2 regions of the Alcaligenes sp. WGS1538 genome follow, and region 2 is predicted to be linked to the other one. Evidence: predicted binding sites of a transcription regulator. Region 2 holds the regulator's gene; the other holds the start of a gene.
What was found. The regulator LexA, encoded in region 2, represses DNA repair genes until DNA is damaged. The targets are predictions, from matches to a motif close to ACTGTATNNNNATACAGT.
Positions count from the first base shown of each region.

Region 1: a site for LexA is predicted at 1,580-1,597, ahead of dinB (DNA polymerase IV). Genes of this name have one in related genera too.

Region 1 is NZ_CP171109.1:65,815-74,704, reverse strand. Features, by position in the region: gene ACF3ND_RS00350 (acetylornithine transaminase) at 1-203, opposite strand, end outside; gene dinB (DNA polymerase IV) at 394-1,548, opposite strand; gene ACF3ND_RS00340 (ABC transporter substrate-binding protein) at 1,801-3,372, shown strand; gene ACF3ND_RS00335 (ABC transporter permease) at 3,526-4,512, shown strand; gene ACF3ND_RS00330 (ABC transporter permease) at 4,514-5,428, shown strand; gene ACF3ND_RS00325 (ABC transporter ATP-binding protein) at 5,432-6,406, shown strand; gene ACF3ND_RS00320 (ABC transporter ATP-binding protein) at 6,403-7,407, shown strand; gene ACF3ND_RS00315 (energy-coupling factor ABC transporter ATP-binding protein) at 7,888-8,598, opposite strand; gene ACF3ND_RS00310 (CbiQ family ECF transporter T component) at 8,595-8,890, opposite strand, start outside.
Region 2 is NZ_CP171109.1:1,582,220-1,591,109, reverse strand. Features, by position in the region: gene uvrB (excinuclease ABC subunit UvrB) at 1-912, opposite strand, end outside; gene ACF3ND_RS07480 (aromatic amino acid transaminase) at 996-2,198, shown strand; gene ACF3ND_RS07475 (GNAT family N-acetyltransferase) at 2,267-2,830, shown strand; gene lexA (transcriptional repressor LexA) at 2,933-3,586, shown strand; gene lon (endopeptidase La) at 3,775-6,240, opposite strand; gene clpX (ATP-dependent Clp protease ATP-binding subunit ClpX) at 6,384-7,685, opposite strand; gene clpP (ATP-dependent Clp endopeptidase proteolytic subunit ClpP) at 7,785-8,438, opposite strand; gene tig (trigger factor) at 8,439-8,890, opposite strand, start outside.

The DNA.
Region 1 (8,890 bases), 1.5 Mb from region 2:
AGCTTGGCGGCCTGCTCGTTGATCGCCTTGATGACGCCGGCGGGGCTGTGGCCCAGCGCGTTCACCGCCCAGCCCTGGACCGTGTCCAGGTATCGCTTGCCGTTGTGGTCTTCCAGCCAGGAACCTTCTCCTCGCACGAAAACCAACTCCGGACGCTGGGTAATTTCCATTAATGCACGTACACCGGCCCGATCGAATTCCATAACGGCAAACCTTGATCAAAGAAGAAAAAATAAACCAGCCCGGCGGCTGGACAAGCCAATTCTAACGCAGCCTGCCCCGACCGGAACGCTTGAGCCTGGGACAATTGCCTTCCGGCCGCCGATTGTCCCTTTTCCGGCACAAACGGAGCGCCCGGGCCGGCCGCAAGCCGCGCGCCGACGGGCCTGGCAGCTAGAACAGGCCGTCCAGGTTCAGTTGGCGGGGCTGCTCCGGGGGCAGCTCGCTGATGGGCAGCAGGGCGCTGGCCTTGACGCCCAGCAGGCGCAGGCGCCGGTCCAGCACGGCGCGCTTCAGGTTCTGGCGCGCGGCAGCCAGGATGGCCTCGGACGCCAGCACCGGCACGGGCAGGGACAGGTCGCGGGTGACGATCTTGAAGTCCTCGAACTTGAGTTTGACGCCTATGGTCTGGGCGCACATGCCGGACTTGCGCAGGTCCTGCTCCAGCTGCTCGCACAAGGCCTGCAGCACGGCCGACAGGCGGGCGCGGTCCTGGCGCACGTGCAGGTCGCGCTCGAAGGTGGTTTCGCGACTGGTGGACTTCGGAGTGCGTTCGGTGGACAGGGGCCGCTCGTCCTGGCCCCGGGAGACAGCCATCAGCCACCGGGCGTAGCGCAGGCCGAAATGCTCCTGCAGCAGCTCGGCCGGGGCGGCGGCCAGTTCGCCGATCTGGTGTATGCCCAGCCCCGCCAGCTTCTGGAAGGACTTGGGGCCAATGCCGTTGATCTTGCCCACCGACATGGGCCAGATGCGCGTGGGCACGTCCTCCATGGTCAGCACGCAGGCACCGTTGGGCTTGTTCAGCTCGGAGGCGATCTTGGACAGCAGCTTGTTGGGCGTGACGCCCACCGAACAGGTCAGGCCCGTGGCCTGGTTGACGGCGTGACGGATCTGCTCGGCCAGGACCAGGCTGTCTTCGGTCCTGTGGCTGAGGTCCACGTAGATCTCGTCGATGCCGCGGTCCTCGATGCGATCGGACACTGTGGCCACGGCCTGCTTGAACAGGCGCGAGAAATGGCGATAGGCGTGGAAGTCGGCCGGCAGCAGGATGGCCTGGGGCGCCAGCTGGGCCGCCTTCATCAGGCCCATGGCGGAGAACACGCCCAACTGGCGCGCTTCGTAGGTGGAGGTGGTGACCACCCCGCGCCCGACATAATCCCCCAGGCGTGCCAGATGCCAGCTGCCGTCGGGCAACTGGCGCGGCGCCTGCGTGCTGCGCCCGCCGATGACCACGGGCAGGCCGCGCAGATGCGGGTAGCGCAAAAGCTCCACGGAGGCGTAGAACGCATCCATGTCCACGTGCGCGATGCGTCGGTCAAGCGATTCCATCCCCTGCGCCTGGGCCTTGGCCAGCCTCCATACTGTATATATAGACACCATTGTAGCGCCAAGACCGGGCGCCCGGCTGAATGAACCGATGGTTGACCCAGGTCACTAAATTACATAAAACGAGCTTTTCACTGAAATCATGTAATGAGCTTATCTGACTTATAGCTGAAATTACGTATTGAGTCGGCTTGTGTGGCTCATATACTATGCAGCCACTCGTCAGCGAACCACACACCCCACAAGGAGGTTTTCATGAAAAAAACACTATTGGCCGCCGCACTGGCGGCCCTGGTCGCCGTACCCCTGGCCGGCCATGCCAAAACGCTGAGATGGTCCAGCCAGGGCGACTTCATGACCCTGGACCCGCACGCCCAGAATGAAAACCTCATCATCACCGGCAGTTCCTATGTGTACGAGCCGCTGGTGGATTACGACAAGGACTTCAAGATCGTGCCTTCGCTGGCCACGTCCTGGGAGCAGCGCGAACCCACCGTCTGGCGCTTCAAGCTGCGCGAAGGCGTGAAATTCCACAACGGCGAACCCTTCTCGGCCGACGACGTGGTGTTCTCCATCCATCGCGCCCTGGCGCCCACCTCCAACTTCAAGGCCTACGTGAACGGCATCGACAAGGCCGTGAAGGTGGACGAGCACACGGTGGACATCATCACCACCGCCCCCAACCCCGTGCTGCTGCGCCAATTGACCAACGTGTTCATCATGAACAAGGACTGGTCGGAAAAGAACAACGCCGCCCAGCCGCAGGACTTCAACAAGAACGAGGAAACCTATTCCGCGCGCAACACCAACGGAACCGGCCCCTACAAGCTGAAGTCGCGTGAAGTGGACGTGCGCACCGTCTTCGTGGAAAACGAGCAATGGTGGAACAAGGACAAGAAGATCGGCAATGTCACCGAAGTGATCTACACCCCGATCAAGCAGAACGCCACCCGCACGGCGGCCCTGCTCTCGGGCGAAGTGGACCTGGTGCTGGACCCGCCCGCCCAGGACCTGCAGCGCCTGCGCCAGCAGGCCAAGATCGTGGAAGGCAACGAATACCGCACCATCTTCCTGGGCCTGGACCAGAAGAGTCCCGAACTGAAGTACAGCACCATCAAGGGCAAGAACCCCTTTGCCGACCAGCGCGTGCGCGAGGCCCTGTACCTGGCCATCGATACCGAGGCCATCAAGAAGGCCGTGATGCGCGGCTCCTCCGCCCCCACCGGCACCATGATCGCGCCCCAGGTCCATGGCTGGACCAAGGAGCTGGCCCAGCGCGTGCCCTACGACCTGGACAAGGCCAAGCAACTGCTCAAGGACGCCGGCTACGAGAACTCCCTGTCCTTCACGCTGGACTGCCCGAACAACCGCTACATCAACGATGAGGCCATCTGCCAGGCCGTGGTGGGCATGTGGGCCAAGGCCGGCGTCAAGGCCAGCCTGAACGCCATGCCGCGCGCCACCTACTTCCCCAAGGTGCAGAACTACGACACCAGCGCCTACCTGTTCGGCTGGGGCGTGCCCACCTTCGACGCCCTGTACACCCTGCAAAGCCTGATGCACAGCAAGGGCGAAGGCGCCGACGGCTCCTTCAACTTCGGCAACTACGAGAACGCCGAGGTGGACAAGCTGATCGACCAGATCAAGACCGAGACCGACACCGCCAAGCGCGACGCGGCCATCCACAAGGTCCTGGAGATCCACGCCAAGGAATTCGGCCACATTCCCCTGCACGACCAGATCATTCCCTGGGCCATGGCCAAGAACGTGGACGTGATCCACCGCGCCGACAACCGCCTGTCCGCCCAGTGGGTGACCATCAAGTAAACCCGTCCCGCGCCCGCCCCGCATCCGGGGCGGCGCACCTGTCCTGCCGCCGCAGGGAGCCATGCCCCCCATTGCGCAATCCATGGACGAATTCAAACTATAAAGACAACACTGGGGTCGCGAGTGATCCTCGCATTCCACCAGGAGCAGCCTATGCTGGTATTCATCATCCGCCGCCTGATCCAGGCGGTCCTCGTCATGCTGACGGTCAGCCTGCTGGCCTTCGTGCTTTTCCGCTACATCGGCGATCCGGTCACCATCATGCTGGGCCAGGACGCCACTGAACAGGATCGCATCCAGTTGCGCGCCAGCCTCGGGCTGGACCAGCCCGCGCCCGTGCAGTTCACCCGCTTCGTGAGCCAGGCGGTGCAGGGCGAGTTCGGCCTGTCGCTGCGCCAGGCCCAGCCGGTCTCCACACTGCTCAAGGAACGCCTGCCCGCCACCGTGGAGCTGTCCGTGGTGGCCGCCTTCCTGGCCCTGCTCATAGGCCTGCCGCTGGGGGTATACACCGCCCTGAAACGCAACGGCTTCCTCGCCCAGAGCGTGCTGGCCTTCTCCCTGCTGGGCATCTCGCTGCCCACCTTCCTGATCGGCATATTGCTGATCCTGGTCTTTTCCGTGCTGCTGGGCTGGCTGCCCAGCTACGGCCGAGGCGAGGTGGTGCGCCTGGGCTGGTGGAGCACGGGCCTGCTGACCTGGGACGGCATCAAGCACCTCATCCTGCCGGCCATCACCCTGTGCCTGTTCCAGCTCACGCTCATCCTGCGCCTGGTACGCTCGGAGATGCTGGAAGTGCTGCGCGCCGACTACATCAAGTTCGCCCGCGCCCGCGGCCTTTCGCGGCGCGCCATCCACTTCGGACACGCCCTGAAGAACACCATGGTGCCGGTCATCACCATCACCGGACTGCAGCTGGGCGGCATCATCGCCTTCGCCATCGTGACCGAAACCGTCTTCCAGTGGCCGGGCATGGGCCTGCTCTTCATCCAGGCCGTGCAGTTCGCCGACATCCCTGTCATGGCGGCCTACCTGTGCCTGATCGCCCTGGTCTTCGTCATCATCAACCTGCTGGTCGACCTGCTGTACTTCCTGGTCGATCCGCGTCTGCGCTCCCAGTTGTCGGGCGCCAAGGGGCATTGACATGAGCGCCAGCCTGAAACGCGCCTGGAACAGCGACCTGGTCTGGTCGTGGCGCCATTCCCCCATGGCCGTCGCGGCCACCATCCTTACGCTGCTGCTGTTCATCGGCGCCCTGGGCGCCCGCTGGATAGCGCCCTTCGACCCCTTCGACCTGGCCTCCATCAACCTGATCGACGCGCTCAAGCCGCCCGTCTGGGCCGCCGACGGCGAGGCCCGCTACCTGCTGGGCACCGACAGCCAGGGCCGGGACCTGTATTCCGCCCTGCTGTACGGCACGCGCACCTCGCTGTTGATCGGCCTGGCCTCGGTGCTTCTGTCCATGCTCGCGGGCATCGTGCTGGGCCTGGTCGCCGGCTACGCGGGCGGACGCGTGGATGCCTTCATCATGCGGGTGGCCGACGTGCAGCTGTCCTTCCCGGCCATCCTGATCGCGCTGCTGATCGACGGCGTTGCGCGCGCCGTCTTCCCGCTGAACATGCACGATGCCATCGCCTTCCCGGTGCTGATCGGGGCCATCGCCCTGGCCGGCTGGCCGCAGTACGCCCGCACCGTGCGCGGCTCCACGCTGGTGGAGAAGAACCGCGAGTACGTCCAGGCCGCGCGCGTCATCGGCGTGTCCGCGCCGCGCATCATGTTCAGCCACGTGCTGCCCAACGTGACGGGGCCCGTGCTGGTGCTGGCCACCGTGCACCTGGCCACCGCCATCATCACCGAGGCCACCCTGTCCTTCCTGGGCGTGGGGGTGCCGGCCACCTCGCCCTCGCTGGGCACCCTGATCCGCATCGGCAACGACTTCCTGTTCTCCGGCGAGTGGTGGATCACCATCTTCCCCGGCGCCATGCTGGTGCTACTAGTGCTGTCGGTCAACCTGCTGGGCGATTGGCTGCGCGACGCCCTGAACCCCAAACTGAACTGAACCATGACTGCCTTATTGACTGTCCAAGACCTGTGCGTCGAATTCCCGACCCGGCATGGCGTGCTGCATGCGCTCGATCATGTGTCGTTCTCCATCAGCGCCGGCGAAGTGCTGGGCGTGGTGGGGGAATCGGGCGCCGGCAAGTCCCTGACCGGCTCCTCCATCATCGGCCTGCTCGATGCGCCGGGACGCATCAGCGGCGGCCAGATACTGCTGGACGGCCAGCGCATCGACAATCTGGACGAAGAACAGATGCGCAAGGTGCGCGGCCGCCAGATCGGCGCCATCTTCCAGGACCCGCTGACCTCGCTCAACCCGCTGTACACCGTAGGCCGGCAGCTTGCCGAGACCATCGTGACGCACCTGCCGCTATCCTGGAAGCAGGCGCGCGAACGAGCCATCGAGCTGCTGGAGGCCACCGGCATCCCGGCCGCGCGCGAGCGCATCGACCACTACCCGCACCAGTTCTCCGGCGGCATGCGCCAGCGCGTGGTGATCGCCCTGGCCCTGGCGGCCGAGCCCAAGCTGATCGTGGCCGACGAGCCCACCACCGCGCTGGACGTGTCCATCCAGGCGCAGATCATCGACCTGCTCAAGAAGCTGTGCCGCTCGCAGGGCACGGCCGTGATGCTGATCACGCACGACATGGGCGTGATCGCCGAGACGGCGGACCGCGTGGCCGTCATGTACGCCGGGCGCGTCATCGAGATCGGCCCGGTGCAGGACGTGATCCAGAAGCCCAGCCATCCCTATACCGCGGGCCTGATGCGCTCCATCCCCAACCTGCACGCCCAGCTGGAGCGCCTGGAGCAGATCCCCGGCAGCATGCCGCGCCTGAACGCCATCCCGCCGGGCTGCGCCTTCAATCCGCGCTGCAGCCGCCGCATGGAGCGTTGCCTGCGCGAGCGCCCCGAACTGATGCCCGTTCCCCCACAAACGCTGGCGGCCTGTTGGCTGCATGAACAGGAGCCCGCATGAGCACCTCCCATCAAGCCCTGGTCCACGTCGAGGACGCCGCCTGCTGGTTCGACGTCTCGCCGCCGCTGCTCGAGCGCCTGGTGTACCGCAAGCCCAAGGTCAGCCTGCGCGCCGTGGACGGGGTGAGCTTCACCCTGAACAAGGGCGAGACCCTGGCCCTGGTGGGCGAGTCCGGCTGCGGCAAGTCCACCGTGGCGCGCCTGCTGACGGGCCTGTATTCACTGACGCGCGGCGACATCCGCTTTGACGGCAAGTCCATCCAGTCCATGGACAAGGCCGAGCTGCAGGCCATGCGCAAACGCCGCCAGATGATCTTCCAGGATCCCTACGCCAGCCTGAATCCGCGCTGGCGCGTGGGCCGCATCATCGCCGAGCCGCTGGTCACGCACACGCGCCTGACGGCCCAGGAGCAGGAACAGAAGGTGGGCGAGCTGCTGACCCAGGTCGGCCTGAGCCCGGCGGATGCGCAGCGCTATCCGCACCAGTTCTCGGGCGGCCAGCGCCAGCGCATCTCCATTGCGCGCGCCCTGGCCATGCAGCCCGAGTTCATCGTCTGCGACGAGCCGACCTCGGCCCTGGACGTCTCGGTCCAGGCCCAGGTGCTCAACCTGATGAAGGACCTGCAGCGCGAGCTGGGCCTGACCTATCTGTTCATCTCCCACAACCTGGCCGTGGTGCACCACGTGGCCGACCGGGTGGGCGTGATGTACCTGGGCCGCATCGTGGAGATCGCCGGCCGCGATGCCTTGTTCTCGCAGCCGCGCCACCCCTACACGCGCATGCTGCTGGGCGCCATTCCCGACATGAGCGGAGCCGGCAAGAGCCGCATCCCGGTGGCCGGCGAAGTGCCCAACCCGCTGAACCCGCCCTCGGGCTGCACCTTCCATCCGCGCTGTCCCCTGGCCAACGAACGCTGCCGCCGCGAGGCGCCGGCGCTGCTGGACACCGCCGGGCACGAAGTGGCCTGCCATGCGGTGCAGGAGGGTCGCAGCGAGCCGTGAATACGGGCTCTTCCTTGATGAATTCACAGGGGGGCTCTACCTGTTCAGAAGCAGGGGAAGCTTGGGGTCGGCTAAGCAATGGCAAGAATGGTCTTTGTGAAGGCGCCATGGCCTTGGGTCACTGCGCTCCATGTCTTGATCACGCTGGCACACCGCCGTTTGGGCCAAGTAAAGCGATGCTGTTTTCTTGAGGGGGGCCGGGGCGGGCCGGCGGGCGAGTCAGGGACTTCGCCGCAGGCAGCACGCCGGAGCGGGAGGCAAGGGGCGTGCTGTTCGAGGAGCACGCTTGCGGTTCGTCCGGGGGACGAACCGCGCTCCGAGTTCACGCCCCGCCCGCTCCGGCGTCCTGCCAAGGGAACCCGTGCGCAGCACGGGCGGAGGACCCAGCCAAGCCGGCCTGCCCCGGCCCCCTTCAAGAAAACCGAGGTTTCCCCCTGCTTGGCCCAAACGGCCCGCCCCACAAAAACACCCTCAAACGAATCAAGCCCGCCGGCGCAAAGGCTGCAGGCCCGGCGCCGGCGTGACGGCGGGGCGAGGGGCCTGCATGTACAGGCTGCGGGTGGCCAGGGCTTGTTCGCAGGCGTCGTCGTGCGTGGCGAACAGCAGGGGCAGGCCGCAGTCGAGCAGGGCCTGCTCCACCTGCTGTGCCGCCCGACGATCCAGCGAGGCCGTGGGCTCGTCCAGGATCAGCAGCCGCGGACGCATGGCCAGCAGGCCCGCCAGGGCCACGCGCCGTTTCTGCCCGCCCGACAGCACGGCGCAGGGGCGCTGCGCCAGCTCGGCGATGTGCAGCGCCTCCAGCACGCTCCAGGCCCGCTCGGTGGCCTGGGCGTCATTCAATCCCAGGTTCAAGGGGCCGAAGCGCACGTCGTCCAGCACCGTGGGACAGAACAGTTGATCGTCGGGGTTCTGGAACATGAAACCCACCGGCCCGCGCAGCACGTCGAAATCGCGCGGCCGCGCCAGGGCGTGGCCCAAGATGCGCAAACTTCCGGCGTGCAGGGGCAGAAAGCCCATCAGAGCCATCAGCAAAGTGGTCTTGCCGGCTCCCGACGGCCCGCGCAAGGCCAGGCGCTCGCCCGGCAGCAGGTCCACATCCAGCTGGTCCACGATGCGCAGCCCGCCCTGCTCGACGCACAGGCCGCGCGCCTCGATCAGGGAATCGGCAGAGGTGTGAGAAATCGGTTTCATAAGGGCATCCATAACAGCAGCGCCAGCCCCATCAGGGCCAAGGCCGCCAGCAAGCCGTCGCGCCGCGCCGGGCCCGCGTCCGCCCGCACGAGGAAGCGGCCGCGATAGGCCCTGGCCTGCATGGCCCGGGCGATGGCGGTGGCGCGGTCCAGGCCGTCCAGGAACAGGTGGGCCAGCAGCAGGCCCAGCGTGCGATAGCTGTGCCGGTCGCTGCGAAAGCGAAAGCCGCGCGCCGCCAGCACGCGCTCCAGGCGCAGGCGCACCTGGCGAATGTCTTCCAGGTAGCGGATCA
Region 2 (8,890 bases):
AAGGTCGAAGCGGGTGCGCTGCTCCAGCCGCTGGGCCTCGACCAGGTGCCCTTTCTTGACCAGGAAGTCCACCCGCTCGCGCAATTCCTGCTTGATGCTTTCGATGGCGCGCAGGACGGTGTCGCGCGGCGTCACGTAGTGGGAGCTGGGAAACACCGTGAAACGGTTCAGCTTCTGCACCACCTTGCCGGTCAAGGGGTCGAACAGCTCCAGGGTTTCGAGTTCGTCGTCGAACAAGGTGACCCGCAAGGCGTGCTCGGCGTTTTCCGCCGGAAAGATGTCCACGACCTCGCCGCGCGCCCGGAACACGCCGCGCTGGAAATCCAGATCATTGCGCTCGTACTGCATGGCCACCAGGCGGGCCAGCAGTTCCTGGCGGGCGATGCGGTCGCCCACGCGCAGCGTCAGCACCATGGCATGGTAATCACCCGGATTGCCGATGCCGTAGATGCACGAGACCGTGCCCACGATGACGGTGTCGGCCCGCTCCAGCAGGCTCTTGGTGGCCGACAGGCGCATCTGCTCGATGTGCTCGTTGATGGACGAGTCCTTTTCGATGAACAGGTCGCGCGAAGGCACGTAGGCCTCGGGCTGGTAGTAATCGTAATAGGAGACGAAATACTCCACCGCATTGCGCGGGAAGAACTCGCGCATCTCCGCGTAGAGCTGGGCCGCCAGGGTCTTGTTGGGCGCCAGCACGATGGCCGGGCGCCCCGTGCGGGCGATGATGTTGGCCATGGTGTAGGTCTTGCCCGACCCGGTCACCCCCAGCAGGGTCTGGTACATCAATCCGTCATCGATGCCTTCGACGAGCTGATCGATCGCGCTCGGCTGATCGCCAGCCGGCGGATAGGGCTGGAAGAGCTTGAAGGGACTACCCGGAAATTCGACGAACGCAGGCTCAAAATTCATGCTAGACACGCTTTAGGGTAACCCCTTATTATCACATTAATGCTCCACTTTTCCACACTCTCAGGCAACGTCCCCAAATTATCATGACAACGCTTTTCGAAACCGTCGAACTGGCTCCCCGCGACCCTATTCTGGGTTTGAACGAACAATACAATGCCGACGAACGCGCCGGCAAAGTCAATCTGGGCGTTGGCGTGTACTACGACGATCAGGGACGCATCCCCCTGCTGCAGGCGGTCAAGAAAGCGGAAGACGCCCTGGCGGCCAACGCCGCGGCCCGCAGCTACCTGCCCATCGAAGGCATCGCCGCCTACAACAAGGGCGCGCAGACCCTGCTGCTGGGCGCGGACTCCCCCGTCATCGCCGAGGGTCGCGCCCTGACGGTGCAATCCCTGGGCGGCACCGGCGCCCTGAAGATCGGCGCCGATTTCCTGAAGCAGCTCCTGCCTGATTCCCAGGTGTTCATCAGCGATCCCAGCTGGGAAAACCACCGCGCCCTGTTCGAGCGCGCCGGCTTCAAGGTGGGCACCTACGCCTACTACGACGCGGCCACCCACGGCCTGAACTTCGAAGGCATGCTGGCCGCCCTGCGCGCCATGCCCGCCCAATCCATCGTGGTGCTGCACGCCTGCTGCCACAACCCCACCGGCGTGGATCCCAGCGCCGAACAGTGGGCCCAGGTGGCTAAGGTCATCCAGGAGCAGAAGCTTGTCCCCTTCCTGGACATCGCCTACCAGGGCTTCGGCGACGGCCTGGAGCAGGACGCCAGCGTCGTGCGCCAGTTCGCCGCCCTGGGCCTGTCCATGCTGGTCAGCTCCTCCTTCTCCAAGTCGTTCTCGCTCTACGGCGAGCGCGTGGGCGCCCTGACACTGATCACCTCCAGCAAGGACGAAACCTCCCGCGTGCTCAGCCAGGTCAAGCGCGTCATCCGCACCAACTACTCCAACCCGCCCACGCACGGCGGCAAGGTGGTGGCCACCGTGCTGAACTCGCCTGAACTGTTCCAGGTCTGGGCCGACGAACTGGCCGGCATGCGCGACCGCATCCGCGCCATGCGCAGCCAGCTGGTGGAAAAGCTCAAGGCCCACGGCGTGGCCCAGAACTTCGATTTCGTGCTGCAGCAGCGCGGCATGTTCTCCTACTCCGGCCTGACCGCCGAACAAGTGGAGCGCCTGCGCACCGAACACGGCGTCTACGCCGTCAGCAGCGGCCGCATCTGCGTGGCCGCCCTGAACAGCCAGAACATCGACTACGTGGTCCAGGCCATCGCCAAAGTCCTGAAGTAATCCCTTCCGGCCCCTGCAACGCCCTTCCCCGGAAGGGCGTTTTTCATTGCCGCAATGGCGACACGAACATGACCCAAGCCCTTACCCTGACCACCGCTCGCCTGCTGCTGCGCCCCTGGCAGGAGTCCGATCTGGAACCCTTCGCGCGACTCAATGCGGATCCGCAGGCATTGCGTCATTATCCGTCCACCCTGGACCGGGCCCAGAGCGATGCCATCGCCCGCCGCAGCCAGGCCTTGATCGAGCGGCAGGGCTGGGGCCAATGGGCCGTGGAAGTGCGCGCCACCGGTCAATTCGCCGGCATGGTGGGCCTGAACGTGCCGCTGGCCGAACTGCCTTTCCAGCCCTGCGTGGAAGCGGTCTGGCGCCTGCTGCCCGAACTCTGGGGCAAGGGCTACGCCAGCGAGGCCGCGCGCGCCAGCCTGGACTTCGGCTTCGACGTGCTGGGCCTGGAGGAGATCGTGGCCTATACCGCGCTGCCCAACCTGCCTTCCCAGGCCGTGATGGAACGCCTGGGCATGCGGCGCCAGCCCGGCACTTTCGATCACCCCGCCTTGCCCGCGGGCCATCCGCTGGCGCCGCACGTGCTGTACACCCAAGGCCGCGCCGACTGGCTGCAGCGCCGCCCCTGACGGCTCAAGGCAGAAAACACCTCGGCAGGCAAGCTGCGCCTTGCAAAAAAGCGACAAGTAACGCACAATCATCACTGTATATATATTCAGCAGCCAATACTCATGACCGTCAAGCTCACCGCGCGCCAGCAGCAAGTGCTGGACATCATCCGCTCCGAAATCGAGCGCACCGGTTTCCCCCCCACCCGGGCCGAGATCGCCCAGGTGCTGGGCTTCAAATCGGCCAACGCCGCTGAAGACCACCTCAAGGCGCTGGCGCGCAAGGGCGCCATCGAACTGACGGCGGGCGCCTCGCGCGGCATCCGCCTGCTGGGCGCAGACCAGCGCGACGCCCCCGAACCCGGCCTGCTGGCCAGTCTGTCGGACGCACTGCTGCTGCCCATCATCGGGCGCGTGGCCGCCGGCAGCCCCATCCTGGCCACCGAACACATCGAACGCGAGATCGGCGTGGCCAACACCCTGTTCTCGCAGGCGCCGGACTACCTGCTGCGCGTGCGCGGCCTGAGCATGCGGGACGCCGGCATCCTGGACGGGGACCTCCTGGCCGTCAAGAAGACCTCGGAAGCCCGCAACGGCCAGATCGTGGTGGCCCGCATCGGCGACGAAGTAACCGTCAAGCGCCTGTCGCGCTCGAACAATCAGGTGCTGCTGCTGCCGGAAAACCCTGATTTCGAACCCATCGTGGTTACCGACCCCGACTCGCTCGCCCTGGAAGGCGTGGCCGTGGGCCTCATCCGCGCCACGCCATTGCACTGATCCCGCACGTTCACCCATGAAAAAACCCGAAGCTCGCACTTCGGGTTTTTTATTGCCGGGCCGCCCTAAAAAAGCATTGCCTTGAAGGCGCGGCAGGCAGCGCAGCGTGGGGCACTTCCTGCGGCTACGGACCTGACAGGCCCAGGCCGCGCCCGCTTCTCTTGAAGCAGGCGCGCCATGGACATCCATCAGTGCTTGAAGGACTCCGAAGCCGCGCCTGGACCACGGCTGGCAGCCAGGGCCTCGGCCGCCAGACGAGCGACTTCCTCGTCGCTGAGCGGCTTGACCGCGTCCTGCAGGGCCACTTCCAGAACCCGGTCGATCCAGCGCACGGGAATGATCTCCAGGTGGTTTTTCACGTTGTCCGGGATCTCGGCCAGGTCCTTGACGTTTTCTTCGGGAATCAGCACCGTCTTGGTGCCGCCCCGATGCGCCGCCAGCAGCTTTTCCTTCAGGCCGCCAATGGCCAGGACCTCGCCGCGCAGGGTAATCTCGCCCGTCATGGCGACGTCGGCGCGCACCGGAATGCCGGTCAGGCTGGAGACGATGGCCGTGGTGATGGCGATACCAGCCGATGGACCATCCTTGGGCGTGGCGCCTTCAGGAAAGTGCACGTGCAGGTCGCGCTTCTCGAACACGGTATCGGCAATGCCCCACTTCTGGGCGCGCGAGCGCACCACGGTGCGGGCCGCTTCCACCGACTCCTTCATGACGTCGCCGATGGAGCCGGTGCGCAGCACATTGCCCTTGCCGGGCATGTCCGCCACCTCGATGGTCAGCAGATCGCCGCCCACTTCGGTCCACGCCAGGCCTGTGACCTGCCCCACCTTGTTCTCTTTCTCGGCCAGGCCGAACGAGAAACGGCGCACGCCCAGGTAATCGTTCAGGTTGGACGAATCGACCACGATGGCCTCGGTCGCCAGCGCCTTGCCGCGCGCGGCACGATTGTCGGCCTGCGGATTGGCGGCCAGCAGCTTGCGCACCACCTTGCGGCAGATCTTGCTGATCTCGCGCTCCAGCGAACGCACGCCGGCTTCGCGGGTGTAGTAGCGGACGATGTCGCGCACCGCTTCTTCCTTGACCACCAGTTCGCCGTCGCGCACGCCGTTGTTCTTCATGAGCTTGGGCAGCAGGTGATCGAAGGCGATGTGCACCTTCTCGTCTTCCGTATAGCCGGACAGGCGGATCACTTCCATGCGGTCCAGCAGGGCCGGCGGAATGTTCAGCGTATTGCTGGTGGCCACGAACATGACGTCGGACAGGTCGTAGTCCACTTCCAGGTAGTGATCCTGGAAGGTGTGGTTCTGTTCGGGGTCCAGCACCTCCAGCAATGCCGAGGATGGATCGCCGCGAAAGTCCGCGCCCATCTTGTCGATCTCGTCGAGCAGGAACAGCGGATTGCGCACGCCCACCTTGCTCATGTTCTGCACGACCTTGCCGGGCATGGAGCCGATATAGGTGCGGCGGTGCCCGCGGATCTCGGCCTCGTCGCGCACGCCGCCCAGGGCCATGCGCACGAACTTGCGGTTCGTGGCCTTGGCGATGGACTGGCCCAGCGAGGTCTTGCCCACGCCCGGAGGGCCCACCAGGCACAGGATCGGCGCCTTGAGCTTGTCCACGCGCTGCTGCACGGCCAGGTATTCGACGATGCGCTCCTTGACCTTCTCCAGGCCGAAATGGTCCGCATTCAGCACGTTCTCGGCATTGGCCAGCGAATTATTGATGCGGCTCTTCTTGCGCCAGGGCAGGCCCACCAGCGTTTCGATGTAGTTGCGCACGACCGTGGCTTCGGCTGACATCGGCGACATCAGCTTGAGCTTCTTCATCTCGGCCTCGGCCTTCTTCAGCGCTTCCTTGCTGAGCTGGGCCTCTTCGATGCGCTTCTCCAGCTCTTCGATGTCCGCCCCGTCCTCGCCTTCGCCCAGTTCCTTCTGGATGGCCTTGACCTGCTCGTTCAGGTAGTAGTCGCGCTGGCTCTTTTCCATCTGCTTCTTGACGCGGCCGCGGATGCGCTTTTCAACCTGCAGGATGTCGATTTCGCCTTCCAGCTGCGAGAGCAGACCCTCCAGGCGCTCGGGCGCGTTGGCGGTCTCCAGCATGGCCTGCTTCTGCTCCAGCTTCAGGGGCAGGTGCGCGGCAATGGTGTCGGCCAGCCGGCCGGCCTCGTCGATGCCGGTGAGCGAAGTCAGGATTTCCTGAGGAATTTTCTTGTTCAGCTTGACGTACTGCTCGAACTGGGCCAGCACGGCGCGCCGCAAGGCTTCCGTCTCGGCGGCGTTGCCGGCGTCGCCTGGCACTTCCACCACGGAAGCGACGAAGTGGGTCTGCGCGTCCTCGACCTTGCGCACGCGCGCGCGCTGCAGGCCTTCGACCAGCACCTTGACGGTGCCGTCGGGCAGCTTGAGCATCTGCAGGATGCTGGCCGCGCAACCGATGTCATAGAGATCTTCCGGCGTAGGATCATCCTTGCCGGCGGACTTCTGCGCCACCAGCATGATGTTGTTGCCGGACTCCATGGCCAGCTCCAGCGCCTTGATAGAGCGAGGCCGACCGACAAAAAGCGGAATCACCATGTGAGGGAACACCACCACATCGCGAAGAGGCAGCAGCGGCAGCTCAATGGGTTCCGTAGAGAGAATCTGGCTCGCAGACATAGTAATTTCCTATAAATGTCCTTAGACGCGAAAGGGAAGCCTGGGCTTCCCTTTCACGGTTCAACCTGTTGTAGGTCAGATTGTGGCGAACTTCGATATTTCAAGTAGGCCGGATCAACAACAGGAAAGGGCCTTGCCCGTCGCTAGGCGGCGGCGTCTTTCAAGGTCTGAGAGACTTCGTCAGAATTACTATCGGTCAAAGGACGGCCCAGGATCAATTCGGGTTTACTCTTTCCAAGAATCACATCCTCGGTCAGGACCACCTTGCTCACGTCCTTGCGCGAGGGCAGCTCGTACATGGTGTCCAGCAGAGCCTGCTCGACGATGCTGCGCAGGCCGCGCGCGCCGGTGCGGCGCTTGATGGCCCGCTGGGCCACCGCATGCAGCGCCGCCGGTTGGATCTCCAGCTCCACGCCTTCCATCTCCAGCAGCTTCTGGAACTGCTTGACCAGGGCGTTGCGCGGCTCGGTCAGGATGCGCACCAGGGCATCTTCGCGCAGCTCTTCCAGCGTGGCCACCACGGGCAGGCGGCCGACCAGCTCGGGGATGATGCCGAACTTGATCAGGTCCTCGGGCTCCACTTCGGAGAACAGCTCGCCAACGCCGCGCTCGGACTTGGCCTTGACCGAAGCCGAAAAACCGATCCCGGACTTCTCGGTACGGTCGCGGATGACTTTTTCCAACCCGTCGAAGGCGCCGCCCACGATGAACAGGATGTTGGTGGTGTCCACCTGCACGAAATCCTGGTTGGGATGCTTGCGCCCGCCCTGCGGAGGCACCGAGGCCACCGTGCCTTCGATCAGCTTGAGCAGCGCCTGCTGCACGCCTTCGCCGGACACGTCGCGGGTAATGGACGGATTGTCGGACTTGCGGGAAATCTTGTCGATTTCGTCGATGTAGATGATGGCGCGCTGCGCCTTCTCAATGTCGTAGTCGCAGTTCTGCAACAGCTTCTGGACGATGTTCTCCACGTCCTCGCCCACGTAGCCGGCTTCGGTCAGCGTGGTGGCGTCGGCCATGACGAAAGGCACGTCCAGCATGCGCGCCAGCGTCTGGGCCAGCAGCGTCTTGCCCGAGCCGGTGGGCCCGATCAGCAGGATGTTGCTCTTGGACAGTTCCACGTCGTCCCGGCCGGGTTTGCCGTTGCGGATGCGCTTGTAATGGTTGTAGACCGCCACCGCCAGGGTGCGCTTGGGCGTCTCCTGGCCGATGACGTAACCATCGAGGAATTCCTTGATTTCACGGGGGGTGGGCAAGTCCTTGCGCTCGCCATCGGGCGTGGCGCCCGCCGCTTCGTCACGAATGATATCGGTACAAAGATCAATACACTCGTCGCAGATAAATACCGACGAAGGTCCAGCGATCAGTTTCTTGACCTCGTGCTGGCTTTTATTGCAAAACGAGCAATGCAGAACTTTTTCGTCGGCCGATTTCTTTTCGGACATAGATTCAAATTTTCACTTCAGGATAGTAAAAGGACGGGAACAAGTCCCGTCCCAGAACAGCCATAGTACTGCTTTATGTCGTCCGTGGGGACGCCGGACCTACACGTCTCGCGTGGACATCACCCGGTCGATCAGGCCGTAGGACTGGGCGTCTTCGGCTGCCATGAAGTTGTCGCGCTCGGTATCCACCTCGATGCGCTCCACAGGCTGGCCGCAATTGGCCGCCAGGATGCGGTTCAGGCGCTCGCGCAGGCTCAGGATTTCCTTGGCCTGGATCTGGATGTCGGAAGCCTGGCCCTGCGCACCGCCCGAAGGCTGGTGAATCATGATGCGCGAATTGGGCAGTGCGAAACGCTTGCCGCGCGTGCCCGAGGACAGCAGGAAGGCGCCCATGCTGGCGGCCATGCCGGTGCATAATGTCGAGACTTCGGGCTTGACGAACTGCATCGTGTCGTAGATGGCCAGGCCGGCATACACCGACCCCCCGGGGGAGTTGATGTACAGGGAAATATCCTTTTCAGGATTTTCCGACTCCAGGAACAGCAGCTGGGCCACGATCAGGTTGGCCGAATTGTCATTGACAGGGCCCACCAGGAAGATGATGCGCTCGCGCAGCAGGCGCGAGTAGATATCATAGGACCGCTCGCCGCGGCCCGACTGCTCGATCACGATGGGCACGTAGCCCAGCCCCGTGGGGGTCACGGAATGACCCCCGTTCATCGAGGCGTAGAAGTCGACAAAGCTCGACGACATTTAGTTGGTCCCCATGATTTGGTCGAACGCCACCTCCTCGTCGGTCACCTTGGCCTGGGACAGCACGTGTTCGACGACATTGTCCTCGAGCACGACTGCCTCGATCTCGGCGCGACGCTGGCGATCGGACAGATAGTAGGCCACCACTTGGGCGGGCTGTTCGTAGTTCTGGGCGAACTCTTCGATGCGGGCGCGCACCTGCTCGGGCTTGGCTTGCAGGTCGGCGGCCTTGACCAGCTCGGAGACCAGCAGGCCCAGACGCACGCGGCGGGTGGACTCTTCCTGGAAGGCTTCGGCGGGAATGGGCATCTTGTCGGCGTTGGGCACGCCGCGCTCTTTCAGCTCGGCGCGGGCCGACGCGATGCGGCCTTGCACGTCGTTGTCGACCAGGGCCTTGGGCACGTCGAATTCGCTGGCGGCCAGCAAGGCGTCCATGACGGCGGCCTTGTTGC